DNA from 4 places in the Sphingobacterium sp. UBA2480 genome. Region 3 is predicted to be linked to each of the others. Evidence: riboswitches for the same ligand, from Rfam matches in the RefSeq annotation. Region 3 holds a riboswitch; each other region holds the start of a gene.
The links. A riboswitch is a leader RNA that binds a small molecule or an ion and turns the genes downstream of it on or off. The one in region 3 is predicted to bind S-adenosylmethionine.

Region 1: it holds a riboswitch for S-adenosylmethionine, as region 3 does, so the genes downstream of both, B3600_RS18015 (O-acetylhomoserine aminocarboxypropyltransferase/cysteine synthase family protein) here and metE (5-methyltetrahydropteroyltriglutamate--homocysteine S-methyltransferase) in region 3, are expected to answer to the same signal.
Region 2: it holds a riboswitch for S-adenosylmethionine, as region 3 does, so the genes downstream of both, B3600_RS13795 (hypothetical protein) here and metE (5-methyltetrahydropteroyltriglutamate--homocysteine S-methyltransferase) in region 3, are expected to answer to the same signal.
Region 4: it holds a riboswitch for S-adenosylmethionine, as region 3 does, so the genes downstream of both, B3600_RS08870 (methylenetetrahydrofolate reductase) here and metE (5-methyltetrahydropteroyltriglutamate--homocysteine S-methyltransferase) in region 3, are expected to answer to the same signal.

The regions. Positions count from the first base shown of each region.
Region 1 is NZ_DDPA01000007.1:1,139,737-1,145,866, reverse strand. It holds gene B3600_RS18025 (TonB-dependent receptor domain-containing protein) at 1-50, opposite strand, end outside; gene B3600_RS18020 (FUSC family protein) at 393-2,420, shown strand; SAM riboswitch class I at 2,603-2,715, shown strand; gene B3600_RS18015 (O-acetylhomoserine aminocarboxypropyltransferase/cysteine synthase family protein) at 2,971-4,281, shown strand; gene B3600_RS18010 (homoserine O-acetyltransferase family protein) at 4,315-5,358, shown strand; gene B3600_RS18005 (homoserine dehydrogenase) at 5,396-6,130, shown strand, end outside.
Region 2 is NZ_DDPA01000007.1:129,167-135,296, forward strand. It holds gene B3600_RS13785 (SusC/RagA family TonB-linked outer membrane protein) at 1-526, shown strand, start outside; gene B3600_RS13790 (RagB/SusD family nutrient uptake outer membrane protein) at 532-2,049, shown strand; gene B3600_RS13795 (hypothetical protein) at 2,150-2,413, opposite strand; SAM-I-IV-variant riboswitch at 2,480-2,573, opposite strand; gene B3600_RS13800 (DUF3050 domain-containing protein) at 2,785-3,555, shown strand; gene B3600_RS13805 (TolC family protein) at 3,820-5,097, shown strand; gene B3600_RS13810 (HlyD family secretion protein) at 5,097-6,130, shown strand, end outside.
Region 3 is NZ_DDPA01000010.1:215,761-221,890, reverse strand. It holds gene B3600_RS24865 (sensor histidine kinase) at 1-1,067, shown strand, start outside; gene B3600_RS24860 (response regulator transcription factor) at 1,170-1,859, shown strand; SAM riboswitch class I at 2,044-2,147, shown strand; gene metE (5-methyltetrahydropteroyltriglutamate--homocysteine S-methyltransferase) at 2,226-4,538, shown strand; gene B3600_RS24850 (hypothetical protein) at 4,638-5,168, opposite strand; gene B3600_RS24845 (helix-turn-helix domain-containing protein) at 5,588-6,130, shown strand, end outside.
Region 4 is NZ_DDPA01000004.1:342,879-349,008, reverse strand. It holds gene rimM (ribosome maturation factor RimM) at 80-604, shown strand; gene B3600_RS08880 (hypothetical protein) at 715-1,566, shown strand; gene B3600_RS08875 (hypothetical protein) at 1,637-1,771, opposite strand; SAM riboswitch class I at 1,856-1,958, shown strand; gene B3600_RS08870 (methylenetetrahydrofolate reductase) at 2,029-2,985, shown strand; gene B3600_RS08865 (DUF2723 domain-containing protein) at 3,229-6,130, shown strand, end outside.

The DNA of each region.
Region 1 (6,130 bases), on a different contig from region 3:
AGGAATAAAACAATAGAAAATAAGAGCAATTTAATTTTTTGTGGTTTCATAATGTAATTTCTTTGGGCTATCGATCGGATAGTCAACTTCATAATAATGACAACAAACCTCGTGTATTCATTACACGTTGACTAGCAGAAATAGACAGGTAGTGCGATTCACTCGGTAGACAACCAAATAATATCGGTAAACCCTATCCTTCGCTGATCGCTTTTACAGCGGATAGGATCATACGAGCTAATTTTGAATCTTCTGAAACATATCGTAGGAAAAAGACATCGAATCAAAATAAAAATTCAAAAAACAAATAAAATTCAAAACAAATAAATTGTATACAAAAAATATTAAGCATAATATTTGTATTTTTGCATCGAAAATTAGTAAACTGATTCATGAGCACTGTATCATTGAAGAAAAGACTCTACCGTATTTATATCCTTATGATACGATTTATGCATGGCGAGCATGCTGGAGACGCATTACGTAATGTTGCCATCAGTATTTTACCAAGTTTGGCGATCTATTTATTGGGAGCGCAAGCGAGCACGGCTATCGGAATCGGTGTCGGATCGTTGTTAACGACACTCACCGATCCTCCTGGCAACAGAAAAGATAAACTTTCTTCAGCTCTAGTATGTATTCCCACCTTCTTTGTTGCATCATTGTTTACAGCTATTGTATTTCCCTATCATTGGCCCTTGGTTATCGTGCTAGCGGCAGCCGGTTTTATATGCACCTTATACGGCATTTTTGGAGCCCGCTATGCTGCAATTGGAAACATGACATTGATTCTCATGAGTTTTGTGATCGGAATGGCCCCACAACACCCCTTTGCGGTTAGCTTACAGATTACAACAGGGTCCATAATATATTACTTTTTTAGCCTTTTACAAGCCTATATACAACCTTATCGCTCTTTAAAACATGCCATGGCTAATGGCTTTCATGGATTGTCCCAATTTCTATTGATACGATCACAGTCTTACGATCCCGATATTCCTTTGAATATTACGTACAGTCGCGTAGGAAAAATTCATGGCCAGATCAGCGAACAGCAGGAACAAATCAGGTCTCTTCTGTTTCGAGAAAAAAAAATCATAAGCCAACAGTGGCATAAAAGCAATTATTGGCTTAGTCAGGTTTATGGATTAATTGACCTCCATGAGTTAATTATTGCGCTTGATCATGACTACGATGCAATTCGCAAAAATCTTGCAGACACGGGCAGCCTTCCCATAATTCGTCACACAATCAAATTATTAGCGTTAGAAATCGATAGCTTTTCACAACCCGACAAGAGGTTCCGGTATGCACATCAATTATACCATAATAACTTTAAAATTAATGCCCTCTTACGGGATTTAAAAGAAATTCAAGAACAACAGGCCGATCCAGCAAAAGGTATATTATGTTCTATCATAAGCAACATCGAAGCAATTATTGATGTACTCAACAGAATCCAGGTCGCTTTTTATCAAAATCAGGAAATTCAGGATAAGATTGACACCAGCGAGTACCAACAATTTATCAGTCGACCATTACGTAATCTCGCTGATCTAAAAAGTAAACTCCATCTGAATAATCCGCTTTTTCGATTTGCGGTTCGGATGGCTCTTCTTTTTGGAACAGGTGCATTGATCGGTATTTTATTTTTGGATTTTAAATATACCTATTGGATCTTACTGACGATCGCTATTGTTGCCAGGCCAGCATTTTCAATGACAAAAACCCGTAATATAGAACGTATTGTCGGTACATTCTCGGGTATTATAGTTGGTGTGTTCTGCTTAATTTCTATTCATTTTCTTCCAGCACTCCTAACCATAGCTGCATTGGGTCTTTTTGGATTCTTTTTGTTCAACCGATCTAATTATATGGTCAGTGTCATCTTCATTACCTTGGGAATTGTGATTGCGCTCAATCTGTTCGAAGGGAACATCAATCTCATTTTAGGCAGCCGAATACTTTTCACACTGATTGGAGCATTCTTGGCTATAGCGGGTTATTTCTTGATACCTGTACGCCAGAGCACAGGCATGGTTCAGCTGGCAAAAGAGGTATCCCTTTACAACGCGCATTATTTCCAGATCATCAATAACCGTCTGTCGGACGAACGACAAAGTTCGTTTGATATACGACTGGCTCGTAAAAAGGCGCAGACCGCCATGGCCCTGTTTTCAGACGCCATCAATCAAATGAAAAAAGAACCCGAGCACAAATGGATGGATTGGTCACATATTCACCATTTTCAGGCACTCGCATATCAGGTCAATTCCCATTTGGTGGGCCTCTCGCTATCTTTAAACAAAAAGACGAATCGCCACCTCGCCTATGATATCCATAGTAGAATCGATGCGCTTAAACCTCTTCTAACAGATTTAAATCAAACTGCAGAACGGATCAATTTAAAGAAATCATAATACCCGATTGACAGTTACTTTTGCGGTTTCATCGGAAGATATGTGATGCCAATCGGCATGTTATTCAAAATTCCTTTAACTAAAAAATAGCATTTCTTTTGCTTTAATAAAAAAAGAGTTTATATTTGTGTCGTCTTCGAAAGAAGATTTCTAATCAACACCTCCCTTCATCAGTAGGTCTTGATTTATAAAGAAGTGGCGAGAGACTGGCTCAATGACCCACTGGCAACCTTCAATTTGTTTGAAAAGGTGCCAATTCCTGTCCAAAACAATATCGTTTTGGAGCATATAAATGACATAAGACAATGATTATTAAATTACTGAAGTCCATTAAAAATTCAGGTTCAACACAAGTGAACCGCACGATAAGCGAAAGTGTAACCCATCGTACAATTGTATCGATGCGAATGCGTATGCATATGCACTTCCATGCTTGTTAAAAATCATTTCCGTTTTCTTGGATAAAGATTTAACAGACCCTTCAAGGAGGTGTGTATGCTTCTCTTTTTACTTTGCAATTTCTTTTTGAACCCTTAAAATCTGATATATTATGTCTTCAAACAAAAATTTAAAATTCGAAACTCTTCAGGTTCACGCTGGCCAAGTCGCTGACCCTACTACGGGATCTAGAGCAGTTCCTATATATCAAACAACATCTTTTGTATTTGAAAATGCCGAACACGGCGCAAACTTATTTGCATTAAAGCAGTTCGGTAATATTTATACACGGATTATGAACCCTACTACGGATGTTTTCGAACAACGTATTGCGGCACTGGAAGGTGGAGTTGCAGCTGTTGCTGTTGCATCCGGCCAGGCGGCACAGTTTATAGCTTTAAATAATATTTTGGAAAGTGGTGACAATTTTGTTGCGGGATCCAACTTATACGGCGGTACATTCAACCAGTTTAAAGTTTCTTTTAAGCGCCTAGGCATCGAAGCTCGTTTTGCAACAGACGCCGAAGCAGATAAAATTGAAGCGCTCATTGATGATAAAACAAAAGCAATCTATGTTGAAACAATCGGAAACCCAAGTTTCAATATTCCCGACTTTGAAAAAATTGCTGCCGTAGCAAAAAAATATGACTTACCATTAATCGTCGACAATACTTTTGGAGCCGGAGGTTATTTATTTAAACCTCTGGAGTATGGTGCAAATGTGGTTGTTGAATCGGCAACTAAATGGATCGGTGGACATGGCACAAGCATTGGCGGTGTCATCGTCGACGGCGGAAACTACAATTGGGGCAATGGAAAATACCCGCAATTTTCCGAACCATCTGAAGGCTATCATGGTTTAGTATTTTCCGAAGTTTTCGGTGAAAGCGGACCATTCGGAAATATTCAATTTGCCATTCGGGCGCGTGTGGAAGGGCTCCGGGATTTCGGACCAGCACTCTCCCCTTTCAATTCATTTTTATTATTACAAGGACTTGAAACCTTGTCTTTGCGGGTGCAACGCCATGTAGACAACACTTTAGAGGTCGCAAAATGGCTTGAGGCGCATCCACAGGTAGAAAAAGTAAACTATCCGGGATTAAAAAGCTCTCCGAGCTTCGCTAACGCACAAAAATACCTTAAAAATGGCTATGGCGCGGTACTTTCTTTCCAGCTTAAAGGTGACGCAGCGCAAAAGGCCAATAGCTTTATCGACAGCTTAGAATTGATCAGTCATTTAGCCAATGTTGGTGATACGAAGTCATTGATTATTCATCCAGCAGCTACAACCCATCAACAATTGAGTGATGAAGATCAAGCCAATGCCGGAGTCTTCAAAGGCTTATTACGTCTTTCTGTAGGAATAGAGCATATTGATGATATCAAAGCTGATTTACAACAAGCTTTTGATAAAATTAAATAATCAGATTTTTTCGGCTTAAAACTTAAAACTGAAATGAGTAAGCATATATATCTGCACCCGGAGCCTTTTGTATTTGAAAATGGAAGAGAGCTTACTGATTTACAAATCAGTTATGAAACATTTGGCAAACCCAACGCAGATCGCAGCAATGTGATCTGGGTTTGCCATGCATTAACGGCCAATGCAGATGTGCTGGATTGGTGGTCCGGTCTTTTTGGAACAGGTGAGTTGTTTGATGCAAACGATTATTATATTATTTGTGCCAATGTCATAGGATCAGCATATAATAGCAGTAATCCGCTATCTGTAAACCCAGCAACCGGACAACCCTATTACCTATCTTTCCCCGAATTCACAGTGAGGGATTTGGTTCACGCACATCAAGTCCTTGCGGACCACCTGGAAATCAAACAAATAGAGATCCTTATCGGGGGGTCATTAGGCGGTCAACAAGCATTGGAATGGGCCGTATCGCACAGTATAGCCATCAACCATCTCATCGTGGTTGGAACAAATGCCGTCCACTCACCATGGGGTATTGCATTCAATGAAAGTCAACGTCTGGCCATTACAACTGATCGAACCTTTTACGCCAATCACCCTGATGGTGGAGCTAAAGGATTGAAAGTTGCACGCGCTATGGCACTGTTGTCTTACCGCAACTATACAACGTATGCCAACACGCAAAAGGAAGATGATAACGAAAAACTCGATCATTATAAAGCATCCTCCTATCAGAACTATCAGGGTGAAAAATTGGTGAAACGCTATAATGCGTACAGCTATTATTTCCTGACCAAAGCAATGGACAGCCACAATTTAGGTCGGGGAAGACGATCTATTGAATCTGCTTTGGCGAGCATTGATTGTCCAACTTTAGTCCTGAGCGTTAATACAGATTTGTTGTTTCCGCCACAAGAGCAACAATTCATCGCGCAACATGTTCCCAATGCCCATTATCAAGAGATTGAATCGACCTATGGCCACGATGGCTTTTTGATCGAAACAAAAAAACTCACAAAAATCATTAGCAGCTTTCTGCGGGAACAAAAAGAATACATAAACGAATTAGTATAAGAGAGTAAATAATATATAAGAGAATTTAAGAAGAGATATGAGTAATAAATTAACAATAGGGATGTTTGGGTTTGGTGTCGTAGGCCAAGGTCTTTACGATATCATCAAAACCAAAGATCTTAATCTGGAGATCAAGAAATTTGTCATTAAAAACGGAGATAAAAAACGCTCGCTACCAGCAGATTTATTTTCTACCGATGCCGAAACAATTTTAGGTGACCCAGAAATTAATACTGTTGTCGAACTAATCGATGATGCCGAAGCAGCATACCAACTAACTGTTCGTGCCTTGAAATCGGGGAAAAATGTGGTATCTGCCAATAAAAAAATGATTGCCAGCCATTTGGAAGAGCTGGTTGATATCCAACATGAATACGGGACCAGTTTATTATATGAAGGTGCCGTTTGCGGAAGTATTCCCATTATACGGAATTTAGAAGAATACTATGACAATGAATTACTGCATTCTGTCAGCGGTATTTTTAATGGATCTTCCAACTACATTTTATCTAAAGTTTTCAACGAAAATCAGCAATATACAGATGCTTTAAAGAAAGCACAAGAACTTGGTTTTGCAGAAACAGATCCAACGCTGGATGTAGGTGGATTTGACCCCAAATTTAAGGTATGTATTGTTGCTTCGCATGCGTACGGTATCTATGTCAAACCAGAAGATGTGTTCAATATTGGTATTGATAAATTGGGACAGCAAGATATTCGTTTTGCGAAAGAAAAGAACCTCAAGATCAAATTGATACCGACGGCAAAAGAG
Region 2 (6,130 bases), on a different contig from region 3:
TGGAAAAATAGATGCGAACGACAGAACAATTATTACGGGTGTAGATCCAAAGTTGAACTATAGTTTTAATCTAAGTGCAAGTTTTAAGGGCTTTGACTTTTCGGCCCTATTACAAGGGGTATATGGTGTCAAATCTTATGTTTCGGGCTGGGGTGTAACTCCTTTTGTACAGGGTAGCCCACCGACAAAAGATTGGTTAGACCGTTGGACACCTGAAAATCCTTCGACTACGATGCCCCGTATTTATTGGGGTTGGAGCGCTCCGGAGAAATTCAGTCGAGCTTCCAGCTATTTTATACAGGATGCTTCCTACTTCAGGTTGAAAAACCTTGTATTAGGATACACTTTACCTGATGGGCTATTGAAAAAATATAAAATTGACCGCCTACGGGTTTATTTTTCGGGTGATAACCTTGTGACTGCAACCAAATTTAAGGGCCTGGATCCTGAGCGCTATGGAAATGGTGACCTCGTGCAATATCCGCAAAACAAGATTTATTCATTTGGTGTACAAGTTAATTTTTAAGTGCTATGAAAAAGAAATTTATAACAGCGTTGCTATTATCCGGACTATTTTTGGGTTCCTGTAACAGTGCCTTGGACCTCAATCCTTTGGATCAGATTGCTTCGGACAACTATTTTAGCAAAAAATCGGATTTTGATAATGCCTTGGCCGGTGTTTACGCTTCGTTGCAGAGTGAGACGTTCTCTTATGGGATGCCTTTTCGGGACTGTCTGACCGACAATGGCTATAATCAGTTCAATTCAGGTAGCGTCAACGAAATCGTTGGCGGCAATTTAAATCCAACAACAGGTGGCTACGAAACCGGTATCTATAATGATGCATACGTAGCGATAGGCAGAGCAAATCGTTTGATCGAGAAATTACAAAGCTATGCAGGGGCAGACATAAACGATGCAGAGAAAAAGAAAATGGAAGCTGAAGCCCGCTTTATCCGTGCTTTCGTTTATTTCCAATTGTACAGTATCTATGGCGAAGTGCCGCTTGTGCTGACTCCCCTCAATCTGGAGAATCAGCGTCAGCCAAAGGAAAGTGCAGAGAATATACTAAAACAGATTCGAGCTGATCTGGATTTTGGGATCGCCAACTTAGCGGCTAAACCGTATTTCAATAATGGGGGGCATGCGACCGCAAGTTCAGCAAAAGCCTTGAAAGCACGGGTTTTATTGTTTGCGGCTTATGGTGACAAAGGGGTGCCCGATTTAGCAATCTTGAAAGAGGTAAAAGACTTATGCACCGATATCATGAAAGAGTATACCCTGAGTACGGCTTTTGAAAATGTCTTTCGCGATGCGACACAAAAGAATAATACCGAGATTATCTTTTCGGTCAATTTTCTGGCACCGAATAATACTGCCCCTTGGGACATGTACCTAGGCGATTGGATTGCTGCTTCGCCTTTACAAAACCTGGTGGATACCTATGAATGCAAAGATGGTTTGCCTTTTGGTGAATCACCGTTGACCGACCGAACCAACCCGTTCAAAGATAGGGATCCGCGCCTGAGCAAAACAATTTTTGTGGACCATCCTGATTTTGGCGGCGGTAAGATCCATACACCGTCCAATCCGCGGCCTACGGGGTATGGGGTGCTGAAATTTTTGGATCCGGCCAACTTACCTTTTGGCTTTTCAACATTGAGCCAACAGGATGCGGTTGTACTGCGGTTTGGCGAGGTGTTATTGATGTATGCCGAAGCACAAAATGAAATCGCCGGGCCAGATCAATCGGTTTATGATGCCATGAATACTTTGCGGAGTCGGGTTCAGATGCCTGGGTTCCCTGCCGGTTATACCAAGGAAAAAATGCGCGACCGTATCCGCCACGAAAGAAGAGTCGAACTTGCTTTTGAAGGACTACGGCATTACGACCTGATTCGTTGGCATATTGCGGGTGAAGTACTCAATGCTGTCAAAGACAGTAAAGTGCCCTATCATTTCGAAGATAAATTCTATCGCTGGCCATTACCACAAACAGAAATTGAGAAAAGCGCAGGGATACTGATTCAGAATCCAAACTATAAATAACAAGACTTTTTGCCTTCTTCTGATCGGCAATTTCCTAAACCAACCACAGCAGCGCGCACGAAATCTTTTCGATGCGCGCTATTTTTGGCGGTGATAACGATTACTGTAAAGGGATCAACACATTCTGTTCCAAGCGTACAGGGACATGCTTCACCGAGGTAAAACCGTCTTCCTTAGAAACTATGTTGGAAAGATCGAGTCCTCTTTTGGAGAACGTACTGATCAAAGCTGTTCTAAAGGTAGCTTTTGATGATCCCCAGCCTTGTCCTAAGATGGTGTCATTGTTAAGCTGTATGAGTTCATCCGTTGAATAATAACTGAATTTTTCCAGTAAGTGTTGGTAAAGATTTGTTGTAGTAGCCATACAATTTAAAAATTTAAAGGATTAAACCATAAACTGTATCCAGATCTTTGTGGGAAAATAATCGTTCTGCAACGTTTATTTTGGTCGAAACCCGTATTAATTTACCACCGCGGTGCCTGCACTCGGTTGGTATTGCATCATGCAATTCTGAATACTCTACAAATATAGTAGATTATTTTTTATTATAAAAAATATTTTTGTTTTTAAGGGTAAATGAGCGTTAAAATCAGTACAAGGGAGGTCAAAGTGGGGGCAGGTTGTTGTTTTTGATTTGGTTATGAAGCGGATAGCTGGACGGTAAATTTATCATGCTACTGTAATCTCATTTAAAATACTTTTAATAAATAAAGATAAGACGATACTTTTGCGCCATGAATAGAATTGCGGAAATTAATGAATACATTGCTGCCGAACGCGAGGTATTATTGCAACACCCTTTGTATCGTAAGATCAAAACGATCAAGAATCTACGTTCTTTTACAGAAGGGCATGTTTACGCTGTATGGGATTTTATGTCTTTACTAAAAGCTTTACAGATTAAATTGACCTGTACGACTTTACCCTGGTTTGCGAGCGAGCATCCATCAACACGCTATCTGATCAACGAAATTGTATTGGCAGAGGAGTCGGACGAATACATTGATGGCCGCCGTTTGAGCCATTTTGAAATGTATCTGGACGCCATGGATGCCATGGGTGCCGATCTTCATCTGGTCAATAAATTTATCGGTCATGCCAAAAAATCGAGCGACATATTCGATGTCATCGCGACGACAACATTGGATAAGCGGATCAAAGACTTTTTGAATTTTACATTTGAAGTGATTGCTGAAGGTGAGGTGCATAAAATTGCTGCCGCCTTTACGTTCGGGCGTGAAGATCTTATTCCGGGAATGTTTACCTCTATCTTGGAAGAAATTAAAACAAATTTCCCTACAGCCAATCTGGATAGCTTTATTTATTATTTCCAGCGTCATATTGATCTGGACGGCGACGAGCATGGACCTTTGGCCATGCAGATGATCACAGATCTTGCGAAGGACGATGACGTTAAATGGGCAGAAATGAAGGAGATCAGTAAAATCGCGCTACAAAAAAGAATACAATTGTGGAATGCAATAGAAGATTCTTTATACGGATAATCTGGTTTTATACCATCCCCGAAAGGCCTCTCAAATGTTGATTTGAGAGGCCTTTTTTATAGGCTGTAAAAAGAGTAGCGCAAACCCTACTTGGCAGATATTGGTCTTTTTGCTTGAATTGATGAAAAAATGTCTTTTTTCCATAACATATTGGCGTTTGTGAAGAAATCCAAGTTGTAATAAGTGTCTAAGTTTGCAACGCAAAAAAATAATAGAGCACACGTGAACTTTTTTCCTCCCCATTGGGCAAAAGGAATACTAACTATGGGATTGTTAGTATTCACTATTTCGGACACCTTCGCCCTCGATTCTTTGCGTATGTCCCTGAAAGACATGATCGACAAAGCACTCCAGAACAGTAAATACGTCGAGCAGTCCTATTTGCAGCTCAAAGAAAGTGAGGTGGCAGTCCAGCAGCAACGCATGGAACTGCTGCCCAAAATCTCCGCCAGAGCTTCTGCCAGTTATGCGAGTAATATGCCTGTTTATGATCAAGGCCTTTTAAATAAACCCGCCCAGCATGATATCATTCACTACTTGTACGATAGCGGTTTGGATTTTTATCTGAATCTCTACAATGGGCATCGCGATCTGATGAAAATTGAGTCCAAAAAATTGGAAAATGAGCTGGCCCGGATCGATTGGAAGAATGCGGCGGCGCAGAAGAAATTGGAGGTTTGCAATCTTTTTTTGGATTTGGAACTGTCGTATAGTAATAAATCTCTAATCGAGCAGGATATTGCTGATCAACGGGTACAACTCCAGGAGATTGAACATCTGTATACGGCGGGTGTTGTCTTGCACAGTGACGTTTTGCGTATTTCGTTAGAACTTTCGAAACGGGAACTGTTGCTCGTTCAGATCGGTCATGATATTCAGGCTGCAAATCAGAAACTACAGCTTATTGGAGGCATTACAGCGGAGATTATCCCCTTGAGCGAGCCTTTTAAAGTGGAAAGCCCCAGTTATGAAACGCTTGTTGCCGAAGCGCGAAGCCATGCTTTTTCCCTCCAAAAATCCGAACAGGAAGTTGTTTTGAAGAAATTATCAGTCAAACAGGCCCGATCAAATTATCTTCCTGAATTGGGGTTGACCAGCACATTTACTTTTGCCAATCCCCAGGTTTTCCTTTATCCCTATAACCCCAGCTGGTATAATCTGAGTATTACAGGGCTTAAATTAAACATACCAATATCAGCTATTTATCTCAATAGGAATGTGGTGCGCGGAGCACAAATAGCCTTAGACCGGCAACAGGTGAAACACCATCATGAGGAGGAAATTCTGGAAAATCAGTTGTTACAGGCGCTCTTGGATTATCAATTGGCGATCAAACAGCAGGACGTCTGCCAAAACAATAAGGCACTGGCACTGGAAAATGCACGGATTATAAAGAACAGGTATTTTAAATCATCGGCGCTGATTACAGATCTTCTAGATGCGGATATGCAATACTTAAAAACACTTTTTGATCTTGAAACCGCACATATTGCGATACAGAAACACTATTATTTTATCGAATTTTTGAAGGGTACTATCTAATGAAACCTAAATCACGAAGAACAGTTGTGGAGGCACAACTCACTCGAATCACCAACTGGTTGGCTGCAATTGTCTTGTTGGCATTATTGTTATGGGGCGCTAACACCTTATGGATGCGCGTGCGGTATACCTACACCAATGATGCGCAAGTAACACAGTACATCAATCCCATTGTTTCCCGCGTAGGAGGTTATGTGGTTTCCGTGCATTATCACGATCACCAATTGGTTAAACGAGGTGATACCCTATTGCTTATTGATAATAAGGAATATAAATATGAGGCGGATCAGGTAGCTGCATCCGTCAATAAGGAAGCAGCAGAGATCAATGTTCTTCATAGTCAAAAAGAAATCCTCCAGGCAGAGCATGAATCTTTGCGGACATCCATTGCTGCTGGCGAGGCACGTGTAACGAAACAACAATTGGAGTATGATCGATACAATTACCTGTTTCAAGAAAAGTCTGCTACAGCACAGCAACTGGAGGATGTAAAAGCGACTTTGGATGTCTACAAGAGTGAACTGGCTTCGTTAAAACATAAATTGCAGGCTTCACAAGAAAGGGTGCACGATGTGGACATGAAAAAAGGTGTCGTTGATGCCGAGCGCGTTCGTTTGACTGCAGCTGTTGGCCGCAAGCGGCTTGATGTTGGGTATACCGTTATTCGCGCACCCTACGATGGGCAGATTGGCAAACGCACCATTGAAAAAGGTCAAATGATAAGTGCTGGTGAAGTTTTGGGCTTTATCGTCAATAGAGAAACCCCAACCTGGGTGACGGCTAATTTTAAGGAGACACAGCTGCGCTATTTGCATCTTGGCAATAGGGTGGAGGTGGTGGCGGATGCCTATCCGGATCAGAAATTTTATGGCAAAATTATTTCCATCTCCCCGGCTACAGGATCAGCTTTCTCCCTTTTACCGCCAGATAATGCAACGGGCAACTTTGTGAAGATTGTACAACGCGTACCTGTTCGCATTGAGCTGGATAAGCAAAGGGGAGCTCAACAGCTTCTTTCGGGAATGAATGTAAA
Region 3 (6,130 bases):
TGGAGCTTGCTAAACGTCCATTAAAGGATCGATTGAATGTGATCATCGTTCAAGAACTTATCAAAGAGGAGTTGGCTCAACGCGACATTAAAGCTCCTTTCAATATTGAAATATGGAGCACAAACAATATATTACTAAATAATATTTTAAACGAAGCCGCTTTAAATAACCCAACAAATACAACCAAATACTCAACGGCACTTTTTAAAGGTGATATCGGTGCTGCGCCAGGAAAATTAACCATCTATTTCCCCAATAAAAAGGCGATAATTGCCGATAATATGGGCTATCTGTTGCTGCCCATGCTGGCACTGCTTTTCTTGTTGGTGGGGTGTTTTGCTTATACACTGATTATCATCTTCAGACAAAAGAAAGTTTCGGAAATGAAGACGGATTTCATCAACAACATGACGCATGAGTTTAAAACACCTGTTGCAACAATTATGATTGCCAGTGAGTCACTTAAAGATCCAGACATCAATGCCGACCACAAGCGCGTTCAGAAATTGGCTAATATCATCTACGACGAAAATGTTAGACTCGGAAATCATATTGAACGTGTGCTCGATTTGGCAAGACTAGAAAAAGAAACGCTAAAACTCGACCAGGTAGAAGTATGCATCAATGATCTTGTTTCGGCAGTAACGGACAGTATGCAGCTACGGATGCAAAATATTGGCGGGAAATTCAGTATAGATCTTGCAGCGACCAAGGATGTTGTCGTTGGTGATGAGTTACATTTTTCCAATGTATTTTACAATCTTTTGGATAATGCCATCAAGTACAGCAAAGGAGATTTACATGTCAACATCAATTCAAAAAATGTTGGCGACACCATTGTTGTCACCATAGCCGACAATGGTATTGGGATGAGCCGGGATCACCTGCAAAAGATTTTCGACCAGTTTTACCGTATTCCAACTGGGAATGTTCATAATGTCAAAGGATTTGGCCTTGGCTTAAGTTATGTACAGGACATTCTGAGAAGGCTGAACGGAAAAATTACAGTTAAAAGTGAAAAAGATAAAGGCACGACCTTTGAAGTAATTTTGCCTATTAAAAAATAAAACGTTCCTTTTTTGTATATTTCCTCTTTAAAAAATTTCAAAGGTTGAGGAAGGCTGATTTATCAGCATCAAGGGACATTGGTGAAAATTAATATATTCATTATGCAAAAGATATTATTAGCAGAAGATGATCCTAATTTGGGGGATCTTTTAAAAGACTATCTCGAATTAAAGGGAAAATTTGACGTCACATTATGCACGGATGGAGATGAAGCGATTTCTCAATTCAAAAAAAATAACTACGACCTTTGTATTTTTGATGTCATGATGCCAAAAAAGGACGGATTTACAGTTGGACGTGAAATCAGAAAAACAAACAATACTGTTCCTATTATCTTTGCCACAGCAAAGGGGATGATGGAAGATAAGACCGAAGCCTTTGAGCTAGGAGGAGATGATTATATCACCAAGCCTTTTCGAGTGGAAGAATTATTGCTCCGCATCAATGCTTTGCTGAAACGCAGTGTTCGAGACAAAGAAGAAGAAGTGGTTGCGGATAAATTTGAAATTGGCGATTATTTCTTTGATTATACAAGTCAGCAGATTTCTTACAAAGGACAGATGCAAAAACTCTCCACGAAAGAAGCTGAACTACTCCGCTTGCTTTGCTTAAAGAAAAATGATGTGCTGACCCGGGAAGAAGCGTTGTTAAAAATATGGCATGATGATAACTATTTTACGGGTAGAAGTATGGATGTATTTCTCAGTAAACTTCGTAAATATCTAAAAGAAGATAGCAAAGTTGAAATTGTCAATGTGCACGGAAAAGGTTACAAACTTTTGGTCAGTTAAAAAAAGGGGAATGAAAAATATAGTCATTCCCCTTTTTATGCTACACGCGTATTCAAGCGTGACTTACTCGAATTCGTGGATGAAAATAAAAGAACAAAACAATTTCATCCTTAGTAGAATATAAAAAATTGACGCACTTTTATAAAAAATTTGCATTTCAAAAAGAAATGTTCTAACTTAGCGTCGCTTATAGAGAAAGGCAGAGGGAATAGACCCGATGAAGCCTTAGCAACCTGTCCCTTGACAAGGTGCTAAATTCTACCCTACTTGATATGGGAATGATAAGCCGAAGTCACCAAATTCTAGTGTGTCCTTCTCTCTCTAGCAAGAAATATAGTTGAAAAAGAAATATTAAAAACATTCATTATGTTATTGACTAACAATTTAGGTTACCCTCGTGTGGGCGCGTTCCGCGAATTGAAAAAAGCCAATGAGGCCTATTGGGCTAAAAAATCTTCTGTTGAGGAATTATTGGACACAGCAAAAAAAATTCGTGAAGGCAATTGGAAAACACAAAAAGATGCTGGAATAGATTTGATCCCTTCCAATGATTTCTCTTTTTACGATCAAGTATTGGATTTAACCCTCACTGTTGGTGCAATTCCTGCTCGCTACCATTCTTTATTGAATAAAGTAGACAACAATTACAGTTTAGATCTATATTTTGCCATGGCGCGCGGTTTCCAACAAGAAGGAATCGACGTGACTGCAATGGAAATGACCAAGTGGTTGGATACGAACTACCACTACATGGTACCAGAATTCACAAAAGATCAAGAATTCAAATTGACTTCCGAAAAATTCTTAAATGAATACAACGAAGCAAAATCATTGGGCATCGATACTAAACCAGTTCTATTAGGTCCTATTACATACCTTTTGATCGGTAAAGAAAAAGAAGCTGGCTTCGACCGTATCGATTTATTGGATAAACTTATTCCAGTATATGAGCAAATACTAGCTAAATTAGCTGATGCTGGTGCACAATATGTTCAGATTGACGAGCCTTTCTTAGCATTGGATTTAGATGCTAAAGTAAAAGCTTTATATCAACCTACTTTCGAAAAATTAGCTGCAGCAGCAAAAAATATCAAATTAATCGCAACGACTTACTTCGAAGCTTTAAAAGACAACGAAGATATCGCAGTTAACCTACCTATCCATGCTTTACATTTGGATCTGGTACGCGGTGAAAACCAATTGGATACGGTATTGGCTAAAGTTCCTGCTTCATTAACATTATCTTTAGGTATTGTTGAAGGCCGTAACATCTGGAAAAATGATTACGAAAAATCATTGGTTAAAATCAAACAGGCTGTTGATGCATTAGGAAAAGACCGTGTATGGGTAGCTCCTTCTTCATCTTTGTTGCACGTTCCTTTTGACTTAGACAATGAACACAATGAACAATCGCTACCAGCTGAAGTAAAAAACTGGTTAGCATTTGCTAAACAAAAATTAGCTGAAGTAAAAGACTTAGCCGTACTAGCGGAGGGAGAAGTTGATGCTGAAACAGCAAAACGCTTCGAAGCGAACAAAGCGGCTGCTGAAAGCCGTCGTACCTCTCCATTGATCCACAAACCAGAGGTTAAAACACGTACAAGCAATATTACTGATGACGATGCAAAACGCACTTCAGCATTTGCAGACCGTAAAGCAGCGCAACAAGCGAAATTCAACTTACCGGCGTTCCCGACCACAACTATCGGTTCATTCCCACAAACGAAAGATGTTCGTAAATGGAGAGCAGATCTGAAAAAGGGTGCTATTACGCAGGCAGAATACGATAAAGCAATCGCAGAAGAAACAGAAAACACCATCCGTCTTCAAGAGCAATTGGATATCGACGTATTAGTACACGGCGAATTCGAACGTAATGACATGGTTGAATACTTCGGTGAACAATTGGCTGGTTACGCTTTCACACAAAATGGTTGGGTACAATCTTACGGTTCACGTTGTGTAAAACCTCCGATTATCTATGGTGACGTATACCGTCCTGAAGATATGACTGTCCGTTGGTCTTCATATGCACAATCATTGACAAATCGTCCGGTTAAAGGTATGTTGACTGGTCCTGTAACAATCTTACAATGGTCTTTCGTACGTAACGATCAACCGCGCTCAACAACGACTTACCAAATTGCATTGGCGATCTTGGATGAAGTACAAGCCTTGGAAAAAGCAGGTATCAAAATCATACAAATCGATGAACCAGCTATCCGTGAAGGATTACCGTTACGTAAAGCTGATCAAAAAGATTACTTGAACTGGGCAGTACGTGCTTTCCGTGTCTCTTCATCAAATGTTGAAGACGATACACAGATTCACACACACATGTGTTATTCTGAGTTCAATAATGTGATCGAAGATATCGCTGCAATGGATGCCGACGTTATCACGATTGAGACTTCACGTTCTCAAATGAAATTATTGAATGCTTTCGCCGGTGATTTCAAATATCCAAATGATATTGGTCCAGGTGTTTATGACATTCACTCACCACGTGTTCCAAGCAAAGATGAGATGGTAGATCTATTGCGCAAAGCAAAAGCAGTAGTTCCAGCAGAACAACTTTGGGTTAATCCTGACTGTGGTTTGAAAACTCGTGCTTGGCCAGAAACCAAAGCGGCTTTAGAGTCTATGGTTGAGGCTGCGAAAATCTTAAGAGCAGAATAATTCTTAAACTATATTGATAAAGCCCTAGCTGAAATTTCAGCTAGGGCTTCTTTATTGGGCTTCGTTCAAAATAAAAACTGTTATCCGAATAAGGTGCGGTTATTTTCGGCTGTTCTTCCGTTCTTTCTTGTTTTCCTTTTCGTTCCCGTTCTTAATTTCCTGTTTTCCTTTAATCCGATCTTCAATCGCCTTCAGGCTTGACGAAAAATCGAGGTCAACATTTTCAAATTTAGCCTTTTTTAACGCCTTCAATGCCTTTTTGTATTTTCTCATTTTTTCAAATAGCAGTGCTTTCTTGATCCAGATTCCTGTCAAGGGCATGGCCGGAAGTGTCAAAGCAAATTTGATCGTCTTTTTTGCAGCTTCATACTCCCCCATATCAATCAATGTCTGAATAAAATAAGGATATACTTCCAGTGCCTGCACATTATGCACCAAAGCTTCCTGGAAATACCTTTTTGCCTGCTCATAGTCCAATAGCTGTTCGGCATAAACTCTTCCCATCAAACACAGCGCCATTGTATTGGACTCATCATAGGATAGCGCATAGGATAAGGATTCCATGGTCTCCTCCAAATACATCGGATAGTTATCCAGCGCCTGAAGGACATATTTATTTACTGAATTCATAAAATTTTCTAAAACATAACATTCATATCCAGCTTTCACGATAACTTGAAAGTAACTGGATTTTTAAAACTCCTGAATAAGCTAAGCATATTGGAAAAGTGGACTACCATTTCGAGCGCCACGTTTTAGCCAATATCAACCTAGGTTACTTAACGTATTAAGAAGAAGATTAGGAAAGGGCCGTATTCCGAAGAATATTCCCGAGAATCTTCTCTGTGGACGAAGCGGGATTTTCTAATATTACAAACATATTCTTCCGTTTTTATTAATTACTCTATTGAATTGCAAAGATTCAAAATATTTACCAAATTCCAAAAACTTTTGATTATTAATCTGTTATATTGTTCAGCACGATATTGGCATATTATTGTCGCATCAATTTCACTAAAATTCACCGACTATTTCCCCATCTTTGAACTATGGAAAGTCAATCAGCTAATCAATTAATCAAACTAGCAAGAAAACGTAAGGGACTAACGCAGCAGGAACTCGCCGATCAAGCGGGGGTATCGCTAAGAACAGTGCAACGCATAGAAAAAGGCACGGAAGAAATCAGTGGATTTAGTCTCAAACAGATCAGTCAAATTTTGGAAATACCATTAGAACAACTCATTATGCCAAATGTAAATCAAATCAGTATCGACAACAATCAAACAGGAAGTATTAAAGCGCTATATTTAGCATCGCTCACCTTTTTGGTCAATCCATTATTAGGGCTATTGGTCCCAGCAATTATGGGTTATACGAAACAAAACAAAGACGCCTTATACAGTAAGCACCTAAAAAAAATAATTATAATACACGCTGTTGGACTATTTTTTCTCGGAAGTTTCATAGGCTATATCATTATTGCAGATTTTTTTAAAATTGCACTACCGTCTTTTTTAACCAATATCTTTAATAGCGCCTATTTTTTACTCATCCCAGTATGCTATTACATATTGATTCTAACGTTTACTATT
Region 4 (6,130 bases), on a different contig from region 3:
GCCGGCTTTTTTTGAAACAGCCAATAGGCTAATCGTTTGCCAAATCATGTCTCACAGCTAATCGCCAAATAAGAAAAATATGACTATTGATCAATGCTTTTACATCGGTTACATCAGTAAAACAAGAGGTCTTAAAGGAGAAGTACAACTGTTTTTTGAATTCGAAGAATACGAGAGTTTGGATATCGATGTTGTCTTTGTGGAACTGAACAAAAAGCTTGTTCCTTATTTTGTTGATGCCATTAAATTTCAAAAAAATAGCACTGCTTATGTAACATTTGAGGATGTGGATCATATCGATAAGGCTCAGGTACTCGTTCGTAAAAAGCTATATCTTTCCAATGATAAAATGCCCGAGCGCGACCCGGATGATTTTAGATATACTGATTTAATCGGATTTTTAGTGATCGATGAAAACCATGGCGAACTGGGGCAAATAACAGATGTTCAGGAATTCCCACAACAATTTGTCGCCACAGTAGATATGGATGGCAAAGAACTGATGTTTCCGCTGTCCGACGATTTGATCTTAGGAATTGATGGCGAAGAGGAGATCATTGAAGTTGAATTGCCTGAGGGATTGGTCGATCTGTATAAGGAATAGGCATATCCCCAAGCTTATTCAATTGAATATCCTATACTTACTATTGCAGTAATTTCTTATCTTGGTCCTTATATATTAATATTACTATTGGCCATAATTATTAATTGATTTTGAAACCGTTATTACTGCTGTTATTCACACTCTCATTGTCTTCGTGTACTTTCTTTGGGAAGAAAAAGGAGTTTCCTGAAGGTAACTACCAAATGATATTGGGCTATCCAAATGATGAGTATCATAAATTAAAAAGAGAATCTCCCCAAAATGTGGAGGCAGATACCTATGGTAATGATCCTATTCTATACCGATCCTTTCTTTCGCTTCATGATAAGGACCAGTTTGTCATGGCGATTGATGATATCTTACTCTTTGGTAAGTACAAATTTGACGGTGATAGATTAGAATTGACGGATGAGAAAAAAGGTAGTGTCGCTTTGGATATTGTTAAAATAAAAAAAGATTTTGTTCAGCTGAGAGGTGATTTTTCACAGTTTAGCTCAGCACGTATACCCACTAGTGAAAGACTTTATATCAACTTTGTGTTAGATAAAACCCTTATCCGGGAAACGCCCAGTAAATTTGATAGCCAAGTGAATTTATGGCGAAATGCTCCGGTAAAATCAGAAAGTGAAAAGGAGATAAAAGCGAGGGCCTTGAATTTTGTAGATTATTCTATCGCTTATTTCCAACACATATCAAGCTCTGGCACCCATCACGATTATCGAATGGATGGTGTCGAATCACCAATTATTTATGCCGAGAATGGCATTGTGCTCAAGGCATGGGCAGATGTTCCTGATTCTTGGAAGGAATTATTTTACAACGAAAAAGAGGCATTAGTCGCCTATCACTATTTATTTGACGGATTTAAATATGGATCGAAAGAAGAGTACCATGTTCGGGGACTCTTATTGATCACATTTTATCTCAAAAATTTACGGAATTCTTTGGCAGCTAATCTTTAGCCAATGTTCTTGTGGCATAGTCAATCTCTTCGCTGTCTATGATCCTCGATCGTTAATTCTACTGGTTTTTCTAGGTCTTTAACTCTTGGTAGCGCGAAGAATCCTGTCGTTGCATGGACACAAAGCTAAAGTGACGTTGAAACTCTTGGTAGGGCGAAGAATCCTGTCGTTGCATGGACACAAAGCTAAAGTGACGTTGAAACATCGTTTATTGAAGTCTTTTTGCTGCTATTTTTGCCTTTTCGAAAAAATATTTTTGTCTTTTGATTTTTTAAAACGATATTAGCAACGCTTATAGAGAAAGGCCGAGGGAATAGACCCGTTGAAGCCTTAGCAACCTGTATTGTTCAAGGTGCTAAATTCTACCCTACTCCATGTGGGAAAGATAAGTTACATGTAGATAAACGATTCCTCGACGTGTGCGTTTCGATGTAAGCCAACCAAACTAAAAACAGTTTTTTAATGAAGATTATCGATCATATCCAGAATGCCAAAGGAAAAACATTGTTTTCTTTTGAGCTATTGCCACCGGCGAAAGGGCAGGGCATCCAAAGTATTTTTAAAACCATGGATGAACTGATGGAGTTTAAACCTCCTTTTATCGACGTCACCTACCATCGGGAAGATTATATCTATAAAGAGCATGCGAGTGGATTACTGGAACGTGTTTCCTATCGTAAACGTCCTGGGACAGTGGCGATATGTGCGGCCATCATGAATAAATATAAAGTGGATGCGGTGCCACATTTGATATGTGGGGGTTTTACAAAAGAGGAAACTGAAAATGCATTGATCGATTTGAACTTCCTGGGGATAGATAACGTTTTGGTGTTGCGGGGTGATGCACGTAAGGGCGATGCCGATTTTATACCAACCGATGGTGGACATGCTTTTGCAACAGACCTATTGGAACAGGTAACCGATATGAATAAAGGAAAGTATCTGCATGAAGACATTATCACGTCGGAAAAGACTGATTTTTGCATCGGAGTAGCCGGGTATCCCGAAAAGCATTTTGAATCTCCAAATTTCAATACTGACTTTAAATATCTGAAACAAAAAGTCGATATGGGAGCAGAGTTTATTGTGACTCAGATGTTCTTTAATGTTGAAAAATACAAGGAATTTGTAACAAAATGTAGGGACAATGGAATCCATGTGCCTATTATTCCGGGATTAAAACCACTGACAACAAAAAAGCAATTGGTGACCTTGCCAAGAATTTTTCATTTAGATATTCCAGAGGAACTGAGTGACGCTGTCGCGGCATGTAAAACGAATGCCGACGTCAGACAGGTAGGTGAAGAGTGGTTGGTACAGCAATGCCAAGAGCTGATTAAATTTGGCGCTCCGGTATTACATTTTTATACGATGAGTAATCCTGGTCCAACAAAGAAGATTGTTGAAAAACTAGCCTAACTCATAAAATGATAAAAAAGGGAGCAGATAAGCTCCCTTTTTTATGATAATATTCATTGTGAAAGCCTGAAATAGGTTGAAAGTCTCGGCAGCGTGGTTTAGGTCGATCTCTATATTCAGTGTTGAATAGCCTGTTTACAGTCAGGTACTGGTGTTAAATAGTGTTAATTCGTGTGTCGGAGTCAGGATAACTTTTTAACTTAAAGTGCTAAAAAGGATTTTAACAATAGACCAATTGACCTTATGACGTACAATAGATTAAATTCTCTACTCGGTTTTGCTTGCGGACTAATTGCCACCTGTGTATATATCGCTACAGTTGAAAAGACGGTAAGCTGGTGGGATTGCGGTGAATTTATAGCCTGTGCCTATAAATTGGAGGTGGCACATCAACCGGGAGCACCATTGTTTCTTCTTATTCAGAATATATTTTCTAATCTCGCTTTAGGGAATAAGGGGCAGATCGCCTATTGGATGAATATAGGTTCTGCAGTTTGCAGTGGAATTACTGTTACCTTTTTATTTTGGACAATAACCGCCATTGCTAAAAAGCTACTCAACAAAGACAAACAAGCTTCTTTGTCAACCTACCTGCAGATCTTCGGCGCAGGAGTTGTCGGTGCAATGGCATTTAGTTTCAGCGATTCATTTTGGTATTCGGCAGTAGAATCTGAAGTTTATGCAATGTCTTCCTTATGTACAGCAGTTGTATTTTGGGCAATTTTAAAGTGGGAAGTCCGTGCAGATGAAGACGGTAGCGATCGTTGGCTGGTTTTTATTGCTTTTGTTATGGGGCTTTCGATCGGAGTGCATCTATTAAATCTTTTAGCAATCCCGGCTATCGCGATGGTTGTTTATTTCCGAAGAGCGCGACAGGTTAATGCGAAAGGGACAATAAAAGCTTTCCTCGTCGGAGTGCTGATCTTGGGGGCCGTTTTGTGGGGAATTATTCAATGGTTAGTCGGTCTAGCGGCTAAAGTGGATCTCGTATTTGTGAACTCATTGGGAATGGGATTTGGTACCGGAATTTTTTTCTCGTGCCTATTATTGGGGGGATTGATAATTTACGGTCTATATTATTCCTATAAAAAGCAGAAATATACACTCAATACAGCCTTGCTGGTTCTTTGTTTTGTTTTATTTGGATACAGTTCCTACACCATGGTCATGATCCGTGGGAAAGCAAATCCATCCTTGAACAATAATGCGCCGGATAATGTATTTTCTTTTTTAGGATATTTGAGCCGTGAACAATATATACGGGAACCGTTACTCAAAGGACCTTATTATGACTCGCAAGTGGTTGGCGTCGATAGTAAGACGAGCTATCGGAAAGATAAGTCGGAGTATGTTCCCTTCACACAGGTAGACAAATATCAATTTGATAAGGAAACCTTTTTCCCGCGTATCTATAGCCAAGATGGAAGCCATCAAGCTTATTACAGAAGTTACCTCAATTTGAAAGAAGGGCAACAGCCAACGTTTTCCGATAATTTTAAGTTCTTTTTTAATTTTCAACTGGGAGATATGTATACCCGATATTTCTTATGGAATTTTGTGGGTAGACAGAATGACAGGCAAGGATATGGGACCTATAGTGACGGCAACTGGTTGTCGGGGATCAGACCATTGGATAATTGGCGTTTAGGGGGGCAAGATAAAATATCTCGATCGCAGGAGCATGACCCGAGCCGGAACACTTATTTTTTTCTTCCATTGCTACTCGGAATAGCTGGTGCGATCTGGTTGTACCGAAACAATAAATCTTATACCTTGGTACTGACCTTGCTGTTTGTGTTTACGGGGGTAGCGATCGTAGTTTATCTCAACCAAACTCCTATGCAACCCCGGGAACGAGATTATGCTTACGTGGGGTCTTTCTATGCTTTTGCGATCTGGATTGGGCTGGGAGTAATAGCATTTGTTCGGTTTTTCAACCGTTTTGTACAAACACGTTACGCTTTAGCGACAGGTATTTCTTTTGCGCTGTTGGGAGGCCCTATTATTTTGGCTCATCAAAACTGGGATGATCATAATCGGTCCGAGAAATCGTTGGCAAGGGATATGGCACGCAATTATTTGGAATCCTGTGCTCCAAATGCTATTCTATTTACCTATGGCGATCATGATACATTTCCTGTATGGTATTTGCAAGAAGTAGAGGGCGTACGTCCGGATGTTCGGGTTGTCGTTTTAAGCTATCTCACAGGCGATTGGTATATGCAACAGGCCAAACAACCCACGTATCAAGCGGCAGGGCTCCCCGTGACGATTCCCGCTGAAAAGACGAAAAAAGGCGTTCGTGATTATATCCCTTTCGTAGATAGACAACTTGACAATGCGGTAGATATACAGCAGTTATTGCAGTTTGTCACATCGGATGATCCGGAGTATAAAGTTCAGCTGAATTCCGGTGATATGGAAAACTATTTCCCTTCCAAGAAAGTCCAATTGCGCATTGATAAAGACGAGGTGGTTAAGAAAAATGCGGTTCCGGCGTATTTTCAGGGAGCTATAGTTTCTGCAATGGAATGGGAAATTCCGAATGATCATCTGACCAGGTCGGATTTAACCCTGTTATCCGTGCTTGAAAATAATCATTGGGACAGACCGATATATTTTTCGAATATGCTGCCAAGTGATATTAAGTTGGGACTGGATAAATACCTGGTCAATGAGGGCTTTACTTCTCGATTGATGCCTGTCACTGCTACAGATCAGTCGACAGGAAAACGAAGTGAGCAGGGTGGGCTAGTTAATATGGAGGCGTTATATAGCAATATTATGCATACGTATCATTGGGGTAATGTTAAAAATGCACAATACTTGGATACAGATTCGTTCCGCTTTGCAAGCATGTACGCCCGTGATATATTTGGAAAAGCTGCCCGAATGCTTTTAGCCAATGGCCAGGTCAAACAAGCTGGGGAGGTGGCAAAAAAAGCATACGATCAATTGCCCGATCGCGTATATGCGATGTCGGACGCCATCAATTATGCCGATATTATCGATAGTCTGTATCGCTCGGGGCAACCTCAGCTGGCCAACAGGATGATGGACCGGAACCTTGATTATGTTGCTGAAAATATGGAATACCTACATCAATTGGTAATGGATAAGAAAAACCTGAGCTTTGAGTGGAATG